Regions from separate parts of the Bacillus sp. XF8 genome, predicted to be linked through region 2. Evidence: riboswitches for the same ligand, from Rfam matches in the RefSeq annotation. Region 2 holds a riboswitch; each other region holds the start of a gene.
The links. A riboswitch is a leader RNA that binds a small molecule or an ion and turns the genes downstream of it on or off. The one in region 2 is predicted to bind S-adenosylmethionine.
Positions count from the first base shown of each region.

Region 1: linked by a shared signal. The riboswitch ahead of J4P91_RS16370 (MetQ/NlpA family ABC transporter substrate-binding protein) and the one ahead of J4P91_RS12295 (M20 family metallopeptidase) in region 2 are both predicted to bind S-adenosylmethionine.
Region 3: linked by a shared signal. The riboswitch ahead of J4P91_RS16560 (cyclase family protein) and the one ahead of J4P91_RS12295 (M20 family metallopeptidase) in region 2 are both predicted to bind S-adenosylmethionine.

Region 1 is NZ_JAGDQK010000025.1:10,395-15,789, reverse strand. Features, by position in the region: gene J4P91_RS16380 (ABC-F family ATP-binding cassette domain-containing protein) at 1-274, shown strand, start outside; gene J4P91_RS16375 (hypothetical protein) at 374-691, opposite strand; SAM riboswitch class I at 931-1,044, shown strand; gene J4P91_RS16370 (MetQ/NlpA family ABC transporter substrate-binding protein) at 1,130-1,942, shown strand; gene J4P91_RS16365 (methionine ABC transporter ATP-binding protein) at 1,955-2,995, shown strand; gene J4P91_RS16360 (methionine ABC transporter permease) at 2,970-3,638, shown strand; gene J4P91_RS16355 (glycosyl hydrolase family 18 protein) at 3,681-5,395, opposite strand, start outside.
Region 2 is NZ_JAGDQK010000019.1:17,602-22,996, forward strand. Features, by position in the region: gene J4P91_RS12290 (AAA domain-containing protein) at 1-2,263, shown strand, start outside; SAM riboswitch class I at 2,350-2,454, shown strand; gene J4P91_RS12295 (M20 family metallopeptidase) at 2,548-3,750, shown strand; gene J4P91_RS12300 (spore coat kinase CotI) at 3,959-5,023, opposite strand; gene J4P91_RS12305 (glycosyltransferase family 4 protein) at 5,225-5,395, shown strand, end outside.
Region 3 is NZ_JAGDQK010000025.1:57,503-62,897, reverse strand. Features, by position in the region: gene J4P91_RS16575 (helix-turn-helix domain-containing protein) at 1-136, shown strand, start outside; gene J4P91_RS16570 (ATP-binding protein) at 343-1,569, shown strand; gene J4P91_RS16565 (hypothetical protein) at 1,807-2,190, shown strand; gene J4P91_RS16560 (cyclase family protein) at 2,207-2,842, opposite strand; SAM riboswitch class I at 2,931-3,043, opposite strand; gene J4P91_RS16555 (PRK06851 family protein) at 3,196-4,305, shown strand; gene J4P91_RS16550 (nucleotidyltransferase domain-containing protein) at 4,462-5,241, shown strand; gene J4P91_RS16545 (FAD-dependent oxidoreductase) at 5,270-5,395, opposite strand, start outside.

The DNA.
Region 1 (5,395 bases), on a different contig from region 2:
TTTAAAAGAAGAGCATATTCGACAGCCTCTTTGTTTTTTAAGTGGTGGAGAGCAAACGAAGGTACGTTTATGTGAACTTATGTTAATGCAGAGTAATGTCTTAATTTTAGATGAGCCAACGAATCACTTAGATGTGTATGCGAAAGAAGCATTAAAAGAAACACTAGCACAATATAAAGGAACCATTTTACTCGTTTCTCATGAGCCTTCTTTTTACGAGTCTTGGGTGACTCGAGTTTGGAATCTAGAGGAAATGGATGTTACTAAAAAATAAGAGAGCTATTTATTTAGGAGCATCATGGGAAAGGCATAAAATATTTTAGTGAGAAAATTGCGAAAGCAGCTACATGTTAAGTAGCTGCTTTCAGATTATTTACTGGTTTACTTGTAATCGTTCTTGAATGAATAATAGTAATTTAACAATACTGTCTTCCGTATAAATATCAAATTTTTGGCGATGAAATTCACCATGTTCATGATAAAAAATAAGTTCGCCTTTCCCAGCAACTTCATTTATCAGCATATGAAAACTAAGTGGTGTTGCTACGATAGAACCGTTATCATCTCGTAAAAGGATTTGGCATAGTGTTCCTTGTTGTCCCTCTTCATATAAAAAGTCGTAATGAAAGGATTGGGATAGTTTTTCTATCTGAGATAATAGTAGGGTTTGTATAGCATTTTTTTCCTGCATACAATATAGCCTCTTTTCGTATATAAGTATAAAGTATTTACTTTTATTTAGTATATTCATTATGAGGATAACTTGTATATGGTTATCAATCAGAAACTTTGATAGTATCTCTAGAAATGGTTACTAGCTGAATTGATTTGTTATTTGTAAAAAGTTTATATTCAGAAAAATATGATTGACAAAATTTTTTGTAAGATTTACTATTAGTACCATAACTTTTGGAAAATTTAATACAGATACTCTTATCCAGAGTGGCGGAGGGACTGGCCCTATGATGCCCGGCAACCGAGCTTATGAATAATAAGCTAAGGTGCTAATTCCTGCAAAACGATTTTCGTTTTGGAAGATAAGAGAGGAGCTTATTTTGTCTATTCGACACCTCTCTTATTTGAGAGGTGTTTTTTGTTTAAGAACAGATATATTGAGGGGGAATTTTATATGAAGAAGTTGGTGCTAAGTATTGTAAGTGGAGCGGTATTATTATTAGGCGCATGTAGTGCGGATTCGAATAAGGAAGCAAAAGCGCTAGATGAGAAAAAGGTTACAGTTGGTGTAACGGGGGGACCACATGAACAAATTTTTGAAAAAGTAAAAGAAGTAGCGGCAAAAGATGGATTACAAGTTGATTTACAGATATTTAATGATTATGTAGCGCCCAATGTATCGTTAGACGAAAAAGATATTGATGTGAATAGCTATCAAACGAAGTCCTACTTAGATGTATTTAAAGCAGAGCGTAATATGAAATTGACAGAAGTGTTTTCAACGGTAACATTCCCGATGGGAGTATATTCTAAACACTTAAAAGATGTAAAAGAGTTAAAAGATGGAGATGCAATTGCTGTACCAAATGATCCAACGAATGAACTTCGGGCATTAAAATTATTTGAAAAAGCAGGTGTTTTAAAGGTTGATCCAAAAGCAACAGAGAAAGCAACTGCAAAAGATGTGATTGAGAATCCGAAGAATTTGAAAATTGTTGAGTTAGAGGCGTCACAATTACCAACGCAGCTAGATGAAGTGAAAGCAGCAGCAATTAATACGAATTTTGCATTAGGTGCGAAACTAAGTCCAGCTAAAGATTCTATTTTCCGTGAAGGAAAAGATTCACCATATGTAAACTGGGTGGTTGTTCGTACAGAGAATAAGGATGATGCAGCTGTAAAAAAATTAAAGAAAGCTTATCAGTCTAAAGAAGTAAAAGAGTTTATTGAGAAAAAATTTGATGGTTCTGTTTTGCCGTCTTGGTAGGAGCTGACTATAATGATTGAATTGAAAAATGTATCCAAAGTATTTACAACAAAAAAAGGTAAGGTTGAAGCTCTTAAACCAACTTCTCTTAAAGTAGAAAAAGGAGAAGTGTTTGGAATCATCGGATATAGTGGTGCTGGTAAAAGTACATTAATCCGTTGTGTCAATGTATTAGAAAAGCCAACAACAGGAAATATCATTGTAAATGAAAAAGATTTAACAAATTTGTCTACAAAAGAGTTAGCGAAGGCGAGACAAAAAATTGGGATGATTTTTCAAGGATTTAATTTATTAAAAACAGTCAATGTTTATGAAAATATTGCATTACCTTTACGTCTAGCTGGGATTTCAAAAACTGAAATTGAAAAAAGAGTAGAAAAATATTTACGTATTGTTGACCTTTTTGATAGAAAAGATGCATATCCAAGTGAGCTTTCTGGTGGTCAAAAACAACGTGTTGCGATTGCGCGTGCACTATCCTATGAACCAGAAGTTTTGCTAAGTGATGAAGCGACAAGTGCATTAGACCCAGAAACAACGGATTCTATTCTAGATTTGTTATTAGAAATCAACGAGAAAATAGGCATTACGATTTTGCTAATTACACATGAAATGAATGTAATACAACGTATATGTGATCGAGTTGCTGTAATGGAGCATGGGGCTGTGATTGAGAGTGGCACAGTAAAAGACATTTTTACAAATCCACAACATGTAACAACGAAAAAATTTGTGAACAGCGCTTTTGCAGCCAAAATTCCAGAAGAAGTACAGAAAGAGCTAAAAAATACTGGAGAGATTGTAACACTCTCGTTTATAGGGAACTCTTCAGGAGAACCAGCATTGGCTGTTGCTACAAAACGATTTCAAGTGTATCCCAATATTTTATCCGGCAATATTACACAACTAAAACATGAAGCGTATGGTAAGCTCGTTGTTCATATGCAAGGTGAAGAAAACGAGATACACCGAGCTTTAGTATTTTTACAGGAACAAGGGATCATTGTAGAAGGAGGTAGGGAAGAGTATGGGAAACAAGTCCTTTTGGGATGAATGGGGTAAGATGATATGGGAAGCAACGATTCAAACATTTCAAATGACATCAATTTCACTACTTATATCAATTATTATTGCATTACCACTAGGAGTAACACTTGTTTTAACAAGGCCTGGTGGTCAACTAGAGAATAAAGTTGTATACCCTATTTTTAATACAATTATTAATGTCATTCGTTCTATTCCATTTATTATTCTATTATTCTTCATTCTACCGTTTACAAAGCTGATTATGGGGACTTCAATTGGTGTGAAAGGTGTGATTGTACCGCTTGTTGTATTTACAGCTCCCTATATTGCACGTTTAATGGAAACAGCTTTACTAGAAGTGGATCGTGGTGTAATTGAGGCATATCAAGCGATGGGGATTTCTACTGTGAAAATTATTTGGCACGTTATGGTTAGAGAAGCGCGTCCATCTCTTGTGCTTGGCTTAACGATCGCAACGATTGGACTAATAGGTGCAACGGCAATGGCTGGACTGGTAGGTGCAGGTGGACTTGGAGATTTAGCATATCGATTTGGTCATTTACGGTATGAACCGGAAGTTATGTATGCAACGGTCTTTATCTTGATTATTCTTGTTCAAGGATTACAGTCTTTAGGTAATGGGATTGCTAGAAAATTAAAGAAAGATTGATAAAAGACGATATCTCAATAAAGAAGAGATATCGTCTTTTATTTAGTTTCCAGATATCACAGCATTTAGAATCTCTGCTGGATTTCCTGTCCCAGCACCACCAATTGTAACTGTTCCACCAGCAGGAATGTCACCATTCCATCCTGCATTCGTAATAACATAGTGGTTATTTGTATTACTTACAAGTTTAGAGTCCCAAACTTGTGTTAAACTTCCGTTGTAATCAAATTCTAAATTCCAATTTTTAATAGGGATTGTTCCTGTATTTTTAATTGTAATAGAGAAGTTGTAGCCATTTCCCCAGTTTGAAGTAACTGAAAATGTCACATTACCATTTCCCCCTGGTGGAGTTGTACTACCATCATCGGTTTTGACAGTAATAGAGGACGGTTGTGATTGATTACCAGCCGCATCTTTTGCGACAATTGAAAAAGTATATTCTGTATTTGGTTTTAAATTTTTAATCGTAATGCTATTCGTAGTTGCTGTCCATTTCTCAGTCCCAGAGGTTATTTCATATTCTGTGATACCAACATTATCAGTAGATGCAGTCCAAGATAATTGGACTAGATTTGAATTCTTATTTGTGACTGTAATATTTTTCACATTTGTTGGGGCTTCATTATCTTTTTGGTTAATAGGTCCACCTAGTAATTCTGTAACTAACGTATCAAGCAGTTTTGGGCCACTACAACTATATCTTGGACTGGTGCGACAGTCACCGCTTAATTCCCAAAACATTGCCCCACCCAAACCTTTTGTTTTTATATAATCCGTTTTATATTTCATAGATTCATTGTCATCATAGCTTATAAATGTTCCAGTAGCTTCATTATATAAATATGGAACTTTAGCAGTGTCGTTCCAGTATCGAACAAAGCCGTTTTTATTTACGTAGTTAGCTGCCAAATCACCATAATCATATACACCTGTATCTCCTGTAGAATAATCATCCCAAGTTCCTTTAGAAGCTAGTTTCCCATCACTTCCTGGTTTACAAGGTTGATATTGTCCGTTGTTATCTTTTCCGCAACTTTTCCAGCCACGACCATAGAAAGGAACACCTAATACAATTTTATCGGCTGGTACACCTTCGCTTTTATAAATTTCAACAGCTCCATCGACATAAAACTTTGTACCAACTGCTGGGTCTTTAGGATCTCCGTATAATGCAGCATTATGATTAGAAGTTGTATCCCATCCGCCGTGAAAATCATATGTCATGATGTTAATCCAATCCACGATTTGGGAAACCTTTTTCAACTCTGTATGATCAGCGTAGCTCTGACTTGCCCCTGACGCAATTGTTAATAAATATTGTTTTCCATCTTCAGAGCCTGCTTTATTTAAAGCATTTCGGACATCGTGAAGGAGTAATGTGAAATTTTGCTTATCCTCAGGACGATAACTTCCTCCTGGTATGGTTTCAACGCCTGGATACTCCCAATCTAAATCTACACCATCAAAACCATATTCACGAATGAAGGCGACTGCAGATTCTGCAAATATTTTCCGTGTTTTTTCATCGGCAGCTACATCAGAAAAACGATTAGACCACGTCCAGCCTCCAACTGAGATAATTGTTTTTAAGTGAGGGTACTTTGCTTTTAGACGTTTCATCTCACCGAAGTTTCCGCAGCGAGCATACTTGTCGCAATCTTCCCATGTTGTACCCGAGCCTGGAAAAGATTTATTAACATCGGCCCAAGGTTCGCCTAGCACAAGAGTACCATTTGGTACCTCTTTATTTTGCAATG
Region 2 (5,395 bases):
AACTCCTTCATTAACGGAAACGATGAAAGAGTGGCATCAAGCGTTAGCATATGAAATTAAACATTGGAAAACGATAGGCGGCAGCAAATTATCTATTATAAATGGCCGTTTTTTATATACAGATTATGAGAGTACGGTTTATGTATTTCAGCTTATTTCGGAAGTAAGTCTACCTGATGGAACACCAATTCGAATTGAATTTGATGGTGAGGAAGCAACAGGAGAAGTGCTATCTGTACATGGATTAGAAATCGAACTGAAATTAAATGATTATATACAAGGTGAAATAAGAGAAGCTACTTTATATAGTGAGCCATGGCAGTTATTAGAACAACTGCAAGAGCGGTTGAAAGAAATACGAAAAGATAAACAAAAGCGTCAGCGGGTAAGACGTCTTTTAGATGGAAAGAGCACACCAAAGCATATGGAAAAGATGAAAAATCCGAAGAATGAACTTGCATATCGTTCTTTTTATAATAGGGCGACATATGTTTGGGGACCACCGGGAACAGGGAAGTCTTATAATTTATCACGCATTATTTCGGCGCATTATCAAAAAGGAAAATCGGTACTTGTACTAGCTCATAGTAATGCAGCAGTGGATGTATTAATGAGTGAAGTAACAAAGCAAATAGAAAAGAAAGGAAAGTGGACACCAGGAGAAATTGTCCGGTATGGATTTAGTCAACATGAACATATACGTAATCATGAAACGTTGTTAGCTTCTAGATTAGTGGAAACGACGAATGGATCATGGGGGGAAGAAAAGCTTTATTTAGAAGAAATGCGCCAAGATCTTCGTCAAAAAATATTATCGTATGAAGCAACTTCTTCTGATAAAAAACGTATGCAAGAAATTGAAGGCGATCTTAGAAAACAAAGAGCGAAGATTAAAGAAGTAGAAAGAGAATATATTGAAAATGCACAGGTAATTGGTGCAACACTATCCAAATGTGCAATTGATTCTCTTATTTATGAACGAACATTTGATTTAATTGTTGTGGATGAAGTAAGTATGGCCTATGTACCTCAAATTGCCTTAGCGGCTTCTCTTGGAAAAAGAATTGTCGTTTGTGGTGATTTTTTACAGTTGCCACCAATTGCGATGGCAAACCATGAGCTTGTTAGAAAATGGCTAGGGGAAGATATGTTTTATCATGCCGGCATTGTCCAATCTGTAAATAGTTATGAAACGCATCCAAATTTATTTATGCTGCAAGAACAAAGACGTATGCATGCGGATATATCTAAATTTACAAACTCATTTATTTATAAGAATAGAGTGTTCGATCATCCATCTGTTTCGGCAAGAAAAGACTTAGCGAAATTACAGCCGTTTGCAAACGAAGCGACAGCTCTATTTGATACAAGTTTGATGGGAGCTTATTCGTTAAAAGATGCAGCTTCTGGCTCACGTTTCAATATGATGTCAGGGTTGATTGCGATGCAAATGATTTTAATTGGATTGTTAGATGGCGTTCAATCTATTGGAGTTGTAACCCCATATCGCGCGCAGTCCCGTTTTTTATCAACGTGTATAAGAGAAATTTTGCAAAAAACAAAGTATCGAAATACACCTATTCTAGCAGCGACAGTTCATAAATTTCAAGGATCTGAACGAGACATGATGATATTTGATACAGTAGATAGTTATCCGCAAGAAAGGCCTGGCGTGCTATTCTTTGATCATAAGAATCATCGTCTTGTAAACGTTGCGGTAACGAGGGCGAGAGGGAAGTTCATTCAGTTATCAGACTGTCAGTATATGCGGAAAAATCTTTCTAGAAAACAAGCGTTATCTCACTTAACTGCTCATTTAGAAAGACACGGAAATGTATACGATCGTACAACATCGCGTCCATTGTTAGAACGAAAAATTACAAAACGCTTGAGATGGTTTATGCAAATGAATTTGGAAGAACCAAAAGGATTATTAAAAGATATTTTATCAGCAAAACAAAAAATTATTATTTCGCTTCCAAGTACAAGGCAGATAGATAAAAGAGTATGGCAGGCGTTAATGCGTACGTCAGCGCAAGTAACAATCTATAGTGATGGCCCAATTCCATTAAAAAATGTGAGAATACAAAGGCAAAATAAATCACTGCCATTTTTATTAATTGATGATGAAATCTTTTGGGCAGGAGCGCCTTTAACATCTCAAATGATGTTTGAAGGAAGTCCAGAATTCCCTTATATATGTGCAAGATTACATGCACCTGAAACGATTGGCGTTTTAAAAGGGTTTTTAGATATTCGTTAAAATCAGATCGGAATTCCTTGACATTTACTCGGAATAACACTAGAATGAAAATAATTTAATATAATTTTGTGAAAATAAAAACGATTTTCTTATCACGAGAGGTGGAGGGACTGGCCCTATGAAACCTCGGCAGCGGATTCGATACGAATACTGTGCCAATTCCAGCAAGTGAAAGACTTGAAAGATAAGAAAGAAGGCTATTTTTGAATTTGTATTTTCAAGCCTCTTTCTATCTTTTAGAAAGAGGTTTTTTTATGCGTAAATTTAAAGGAGGAATGGGGAAAATGACAACAAAACAAGTAACGTCACACCGAAATATTATTACGGAAAGTATAGAAGGAAATAAAGAAAAATACTTAAAAGCAAGTCATGATATACATGCGAATCCTGAAATCGGTAATCAAGAATTCTTTGCATCTAGAACATTAAGTTTACTTTTAGGGAGTGCAGGATTTCAGCTTCAACACAATATAGCAGGACATGAAACAGGTTTTATCGCACGAAAAAGCTCTGGGGAAAATGGACCTACAATTGCCTTTTTAGCAGAGTATGACGCTTTGCCTGGATTAGGTCATGCGTGTGGTCATAATTTAATTGGAACAATAAGCGTTGCGGCAGCCGTTGCGTTATCAGAAACAATTGAGGAAATTGGCGGTGAAATCGTTGTATTTGGAACACCAGCAGAAGAAGGTGGTCCAAATGGAAGTGCAAAAGCAAGTTATGTGAAGGCAGGTTTGTTTAACAATATCGATGCAGCACTTATGATTCACCCGAGCGGAAAAACAGCAACGACAAGTCCGTCACTCGCAGTTGATCCATTTGATTTTCATTTTTATGGAAAGTCGGCACATGCAGCAGCGTCACCAGAAGAAGGAATTAATGCATTAGATGCGATTATTCAGCTTTACAATGGAATTAATGCACTGCGTCAACAGCTTCCATCAGATGTGAAAATTCATGGTGTCATTACAGAAGGAGGAAAAGCACCAAATATTATTCCAGATTATGCATCAGCGAGATTCTTTATCCGAGCAGCAACACGTAAGAGATGTGCTGAAGTAACTGAAAAGGTACGGAATATCGCTAAGGGAGCTGCTTTAGCAACAGGAACAACAGTAAAAATCAATCAGTTTCAAAATGAAATAGATGAATTGTTAGTTACGAAGACATTTAATGAGGTGGTTGCGGAGGAATTGGAGCTACTTGGTGAAGATGTAAATCGTAAAGAGAGATTTGGAATCGGTTCAACAGATGCAGGAAATGTGAGTCAAGTCGTACCAACGATTCATCCTTATATCAAAATTGGGCCGGATAATTTAATTGCCCATACGAATGAATTTCGAGAAGCGGCGCGTTCAGAGCTGGGAGACAAAGCATTGGTTACATCTGCGAAGGCATTAGCCTATACAGCATACCGATTAATTACAGAAGAAGGAACGCTTAATCAAATTAAGGAGGAATTTAAGGAAGCGCAGCGAAATCAATGATGCAGAAATATAATTGGTTTGACCTTGGTTATTGGAAAAATGATAGTGAAAGGAGCCTGTCGCTTATTTGGTAGGCTCCTTATTTTTAGTTTCACTTAATTCTCTTATTTGACAAATATAATTAGATATCAGAGTAAAGGTAATGAATTATCGCTTATAAAGAATTTTATTAAGGGAAAGAGTGATTGTTTGGATACAGTTTTAATCTTTAAAATTTCTCAATTAAAGTATTTAAAGCTGTTGATTTTATTCTCTCATATTCCATAGCTCCGGTAAGTTCATCAGCAAGAAGAGGAGATTTTCTAACGTATCTTTCACGAATTACATCGTAAAGTTCATATGGAAATAGCATATCGATAAACATGATTTTTTTCTGTTCAGCTGTTAGGGGAGAAATTGATTCATAAGCGTTAATCATAATATTGAATTGATCATCGTTCCAAACTCCTGTTGTATCTAATAAAGGGATAATCATTTTACGCAAGTCACGAATCGGAAGATCAAAAGAAACTGTATCTAAATCTATAACCCAAATTTGATTGTTAGGATCTAGAAGGGAGTTTCCTGTGCCGTAATCTTGATGGCATAGGTTGGGGCTTGTTTGTAATTGGGTGGTCCATGCTTGATATTCAGAATCTAATAGTCGCTGAAGTGTATGTTTTGCTTCTATAATAAAAGGGTCAATTTCTGCTAAGTACAATTGTGAAAATGGATCATCCTTAGTATTTTGAGCTAGGTTTTTCCAAACCTCCATTTGTTGAAATCTCTTGATATAATGGTTTGGCCAACGTCCTAATTTAGTGAAAATAGGCACTCCTGGTGGTGGCTTGTAACCAATAGACGAAAGATGAAAGTCAGCTAACCCCTTCATAATCATTTCAAGGTCTTCTTGCATAGTAAGTTCAAAAGGCCTTCCCTCAATCCATTCGTATCCAACAAATAAAAATGGACCATGTTTTGTATACAACTGATTATTTTTGTTTGGAATAATACTTGGAACACGCATTCCTTTTTTTGCAAGATAATCTTGTGCATGAATAGAAAATAACGCTTTCTTTTCTGGGCGATGAATTCTTTTTAAGCACATAGGTCCATCTGGTGTATGAATTTTCCATACTAAAGCAAGTTGTCCTCCTTGTATTAATTCAATTGTATTTACAGTAATATCCCAATCTTGAATCATTGTTTCGGCTAATGTTAGTAATCTGTTCTCCTCTTCAGGCGATAATATATATTCTGCTTCTTCTGTATGTTTTTCCAAATATGTCACCATCCTTTATACATTCTCTTATTACTGTATGGTACAGGGCAATTGGTTGTTCTAGCCATTCGCCTTTAAGGATAAAAAGTAGAGGTTTTACCTATTTTGTGTTTGAAATTTGGAAAAGGGTGTTGGATAACTCACAATGGTGAGGAATTTTTCGTAACATATGTTGAAAAGGGTTGTATTTTTTATGAAATGGAGGGTATTTGTATGAAAATCGCGATAATATCTACTGAAAAACTACCCGTACCAGCAATACGAGGAGGAGCTATTCAAATTTATATAGATTCCGTTGCTTCTATTATTGCTTCGAAAGGAAAAGATGTGACAGTTATTTCAATAAATGATCCAAATTTAAAAGAGCTGGAAAAAAGAGAAGGT
Region 3 (5,395 bases), on a different contig from region 2:
TGACGGTGAGCAATATTTGCTGAATAAAGAACAGTTCAATACACATTTAGAGCAAATGGAAAAATATAAGCAATTAGTAGAAGAAATATTAAATGAGCCAATTCCAGAAGATATGGATGTAAAAGACGAGGATTAAGTTATCATACTCCATGATACAGAATTATAAGAAAAACGTTTCAAGATGTGAAGAGTAAATATCTTGAAACGTTTTTTGATTGCACAATAGAAGGATTTTAATATATTTAAAGGAGTACATATTGTTCTAAAAGCAATTTCATAAGTATAGTATTATAATACGAATACATGTAATATACTTTTGTTTCGCTTAAGAGAGGTATTTATATGAACAAATTTCAAAGCATAGTTCAGGAAGAAAGAGAAGCTTTAAAGGTATTTTTATTATTATTTTATATTATCTTCTTTGTATATGACATTATATATTATTACATATATCCTGCAATGAATATAAATGAAGCACAAGTCGGGTGGCCAGAAGGTGGACTAGGATTTTGGGTATATATTTTTGTAAGTTTATTATTTCCAATTTCAATGTATCTTCAAAAGATAGGGCATACATATGCTGTTAAATATTTGTTCTTAATGGGCTATATGCTAATTGATTTTATAAATAATTTAATGATTTATTTAAAAACAGATCGAGTATTTGAAAATGGAAATATGGTAGAAATATTTCTAATACTTTTTGCACCGGTCTTTGTGAATAAAAAATACTTTTATTTAATCTCTCTCAGTATAATTGGTAAGTATACTTTTTTTGCTTTATTGTTAAGAGATGTGAAAGTTTTCATTCCGCTAGTGCTATGCATCTTTTTTTTCATCATTTCACACTCTTTATTAAAGAGGTTTCAGTCGTATGTTCGTACAGTTGTGAAAGCGCTAAAAGATATAGAGAAAACTAAAAATCTGGTGCTAATTGGAAAAATGTCAACAGCAATTGGACATGAAATTCGAAACCCGTTAACAGCTTTAAAAGGATTTACTCAAATTCAAAAGGAACGTAATCCAACTGATGTTGCTAGTTATGATATTATGCTACAAGAAATTGAGAGAATCAATGAGTTTGTTAGTGAATTAATGCTGCTTGGAAAGCCAAGACCAACAACTTATCAATTGTGTGATATGCAAAAGATTTTGTTATATGTTATTCAATTGATGGAAAGTTATGCAATGCAGTACGCTGTAAAAATTTATATACAGGTAGATGAAGACTTACCTGATATAAATGGTGATGAAAAACAATTAAAGCAAGTAGTAATAAATCTTGTGAAAAACGGAATTGAATCTATGATGGATGGTGGAAATTTAAAGATTTATGCATCTAAAACGATTGAAGAAAAAGTTTGTATTTGTATTCAGGATGAAGGATGCGGTATGGATAGTGAGAAAATAGAAAAACTCGGAAAAGCTGTTTATACAACAAAGGAGAATGGAACTGGTCTTGGCTTGATCATTACACACAAAATTATTGCAGAACATCAAGGGGATATCAAATTTGAAAGTGACGTTTGCGAAGGCACAAAAGTAGAAATAACATTGCCAACTATATAGAAATTCGAAACAAGAGTACTTTTCTGAAAAGTGCTCTTGTTGTGTAAATATAAACATTTTATAAAAAGATTCGAGAATGCTTTTTTTTATAAAACACTTAGTTTATAATGGAGAAAAATATCGGTATGCAGCTTCTTGCTCATATAACGGTTTGTAGTTTTTTGTTTTACGTGAATTAAAAAGAGGGGTGCACACGCATCCTTTTTTCTATGCAGATATTATGAAAGAGGTGGTATGATGGAATTAACATTAAATTCGGCTGTATGTTTACACACTATTCAATTTCGGAAAGAGCAAAAGAATTATATTGTAAAAGATACAATTACAGGCGAAAAATATGAAATGCCGCCACTTTGTATTGATGCACTTGCAATGATGCGTGACGGCTTTTTATTAGGAGAAATCGAAGAGAAGTTAAAGGAAGAATATCCAGAAGAAGAAGTAAATATTCTAGAATTTACGAGGCAATTGTTAGAGCTAGAGCTTGTTGGAATGGTTGACGGAGAAGAAATCATTTGTACGAAAAAGAAAGATAAAGATTATTTTGCATGGGTTCGTCCTCGTATTGAACAATTTTTCTTTAATTTAAATAGAAAACATCGAAGCAGAGATCAAAGGTGATCTCTGCTTTTTTCATTCATTCAAAAATAACTGCAAACGCTCTTGCAAATGCCCCATCACTATTTTTAATTTTTAATGGTGCCGCTGAAAAGAAGAAACGTTTCGTTTTAATCGCGTCTAAGTTTGTTAAGTTTTCAATTAAGTAAATATTATTCCCTAATAAAATATGATGAATTGGTGATGTTTCGGTCGTCACTTCATCGGGAGAAATGAAATCTAAACCGACAGATTTTACTTTTAATCTAACTAATTCTTCAGCAAGTTCTTCTGAAAGATAAAAGGCTTCTTTTTCATATGCTTCTGTATTCCAGTTGTTTGAGAGATTAGAATGGAAAATGACGATATCTCCTTCTTTTACCCCAGCATCATGTAATACTTCCTTAGGCAATTTTCGTTCTTGTACATGTGTTACATCAACTAGAATAGCTTCACCTACAAACTGATCAAGTGGTAATTGATCAATTGTTGTTGCACCTGAAATAAAATGGGCAGGTGCATCGCAATGTGTACCAACGTGAACAACTGAATGAAAATCTGTGACTTGAAATCCAGCCTCCTCAACACTTGTAATAGGTTCTAGATGAATCGGCGGTGTTCCAGGAAATTGAGACATATTGTTTTCGAATGTTTGTGATAAATCGATTACTTTCATCGGGATACCTCCAATAATTTTTAAAATATAAAAAGCCTATCTTTCAAATCAAGAAAGATAGGCTTTACATACTTGCATGTAAATTCATGTTTTATCTTCCAAAATGCATTGCATTTTGCAGGATTTAGCACCTGTTCAGTTTATATAAACTGAGGTTGCCGGGCTTCAAAGGGCCAGTCCCTCTGCCTCTCTCGATAAGAAATTTATTTAGTTTTAAAATTCATATTTTTTTGTTATTGTTATTGTAATTCATTTCCTTTTTTATTTCAAGAATGACAATAGGTATTCACCCAACTAAGGGTTCCAGCATATGGTAGCTTATGTAAGTAAACTGCTGCAAAGGAGTGAGTGCAGTGACAGGGAAGATTTTAAATTATTATGCTGGAGGAAATACAGCGAGAGGTTTTTATAGTTTATATGAGGAAAGTTTAAGTGGATTGGAAAGGCTTTTCATTTTGAAAGGTGGTCCAGGAACAGGAAAATCCTCACTGATGAAAGCAATTGGGCGTGAGTGGGCTGAAAGAGGATATGATATTGAACTTTTGCATTGTTCCTCTGATAACAAATCCATCGATGGGGTTATTATTCCAAAATTAAAAGTAGGAATTGTAGATGGAACAGCACCCCATGTCGTTGAGCCCAAAACACCTGGAGTTGTAGAAGAATACGTAAACTTAGGTGTTGCATGGGATTCCGAGAAATTAAGAAAACATAAAGATGAAATTACACGTTATATTTCAGAAGCAAGTGGTGCATTTCAATCAGCATATGCTTGTTTCAAAGAAGCATTAGCTATACATGATGATTGGGAGAGAATTTATATTGATAATATTGATTTTCAAAAAGCGAATGAATTAACAAATCAGCTTATACAAAAGTTATTCGCAGATAACAAAGGAAAACAAGCAGTTGTAAAGCGCCGTTTCTTAGGGGCAGCAACACCAAAAGGTGCGGTTGATTTCGTTCCAAATTTAACAGAAGGTATCCAGCATCGTTATTTTATTAAAGGACGCCCGGGGTCAGGGAAATCAACGATGTTAAAAAAGTTAGCAGCGGCAGCAGAAGAAAAAGGTTTTGAAGTTGAAGTGTATCATTGCGGCTTTGACCCGAATAGCCTTGATATGATTATTGTAAGAGAATTAGGTTTTGCAATCTTTGACAGCACCGCACCGCATGAATATTTTCCTGAGCGAGAAGGTGATGAGATTATTGATATGTATAATCTCATTGTTACTCCGGGAACGGATGAAAAATATGCTACAGAAATTCGCGATGTTTCCATTCAATATAAAACAAAAATGAGTGAAGCGATGTCTTTTTTAGCGAAAGCAAAAGCAGTTCGAGATAAATTGGAACGAATTTATATTACTGCGATGGATTTTACAAAAGTAGATGCGTATAAAGACGAAATACAGAGTGAATTTGAGAGAATTGCCAAGTTTGTTAGTGAGCAGCAAAAATGAAGTGATTGTAGAGCTGTCAGGAAGGATCTGACAGCTTCCTTACATACTAAAGAGTTCTCGATATATCGATGTTAGCAGTAGAATGACACTTCAATAATAAGTATATTATATTTGTCGAATTTCCAGGGAAATGATCAGAAAATGAGGATGATACATATGAGGGAAAAAATTCAATTGGAATTAGAGAGAATTGAGAAAGAGAATAATGTAAAGATTTTATTTGCGGTGGAATCTGGAAGCCGTGCGTGGGGATTCCCGTCGAAAGATAGTGATTACGATGTTAGATTTGTATATATTCATCCAGTAGATTGGTATTTATCCGTAAATGAAAAACGTGATGTTATTGAGTATCCAATTAGTGATGCTTTAGATATAAGTGGTTGGGATATTAGAAAAGCACTGCAGCTATTTGCAAAATCAAATCCAGCACTATTAGAATGGATCCGCTCTCCAATTTTTTATTCTAAGAACTCGACTCTTCCAGAACGCCTACAGAAAATGAGCGAAAACGATTTTGATCCAAAAGCAACGATTTATCACTACTTACATATGGCTTCAAAAAACTATCGTGAATTTCTACAAGGAGAGAGTGTGAAGTTGAAAAAGTACTTCTACGTATTGCGCCCTATTTTAGCTTGCAAGTGGTTAGAAGAGAAAGGGACATTACCGCCTGTAGAATTTGAACGATTAATTACTGAACTTTCACTAGAACAAAAAATTTTAAATGAAATTGAAGATTTACTAATAAAGAAAAAAGCTGGTGTTGAGCTAGATGCTGGTCCAAAAATTATGGTATTAAATGAGTTTTTGGAGGAGCAGATAAAGTACTATCAGGAGTATGTGAAGGGAATTGAAAAAGGAAAGGGTATTGAAGTTGAGATGTTGAATGGTTTGTTTCGAGATATGTTATTTGAAATAGGAACAGAGCACCAGTAGATTGGTGCTCTGTTTATTTTAGCTAATTTTATTCTCCATCAACCCGCTTCAGTGGTTTCTCTGCTGGCCCCTCAATTACATCCCCCTCAATTGAAAAGCGTGAGCCATGACAAGGACAATCCCACGTACAATCACCGCTGTTCCATTCTACTTC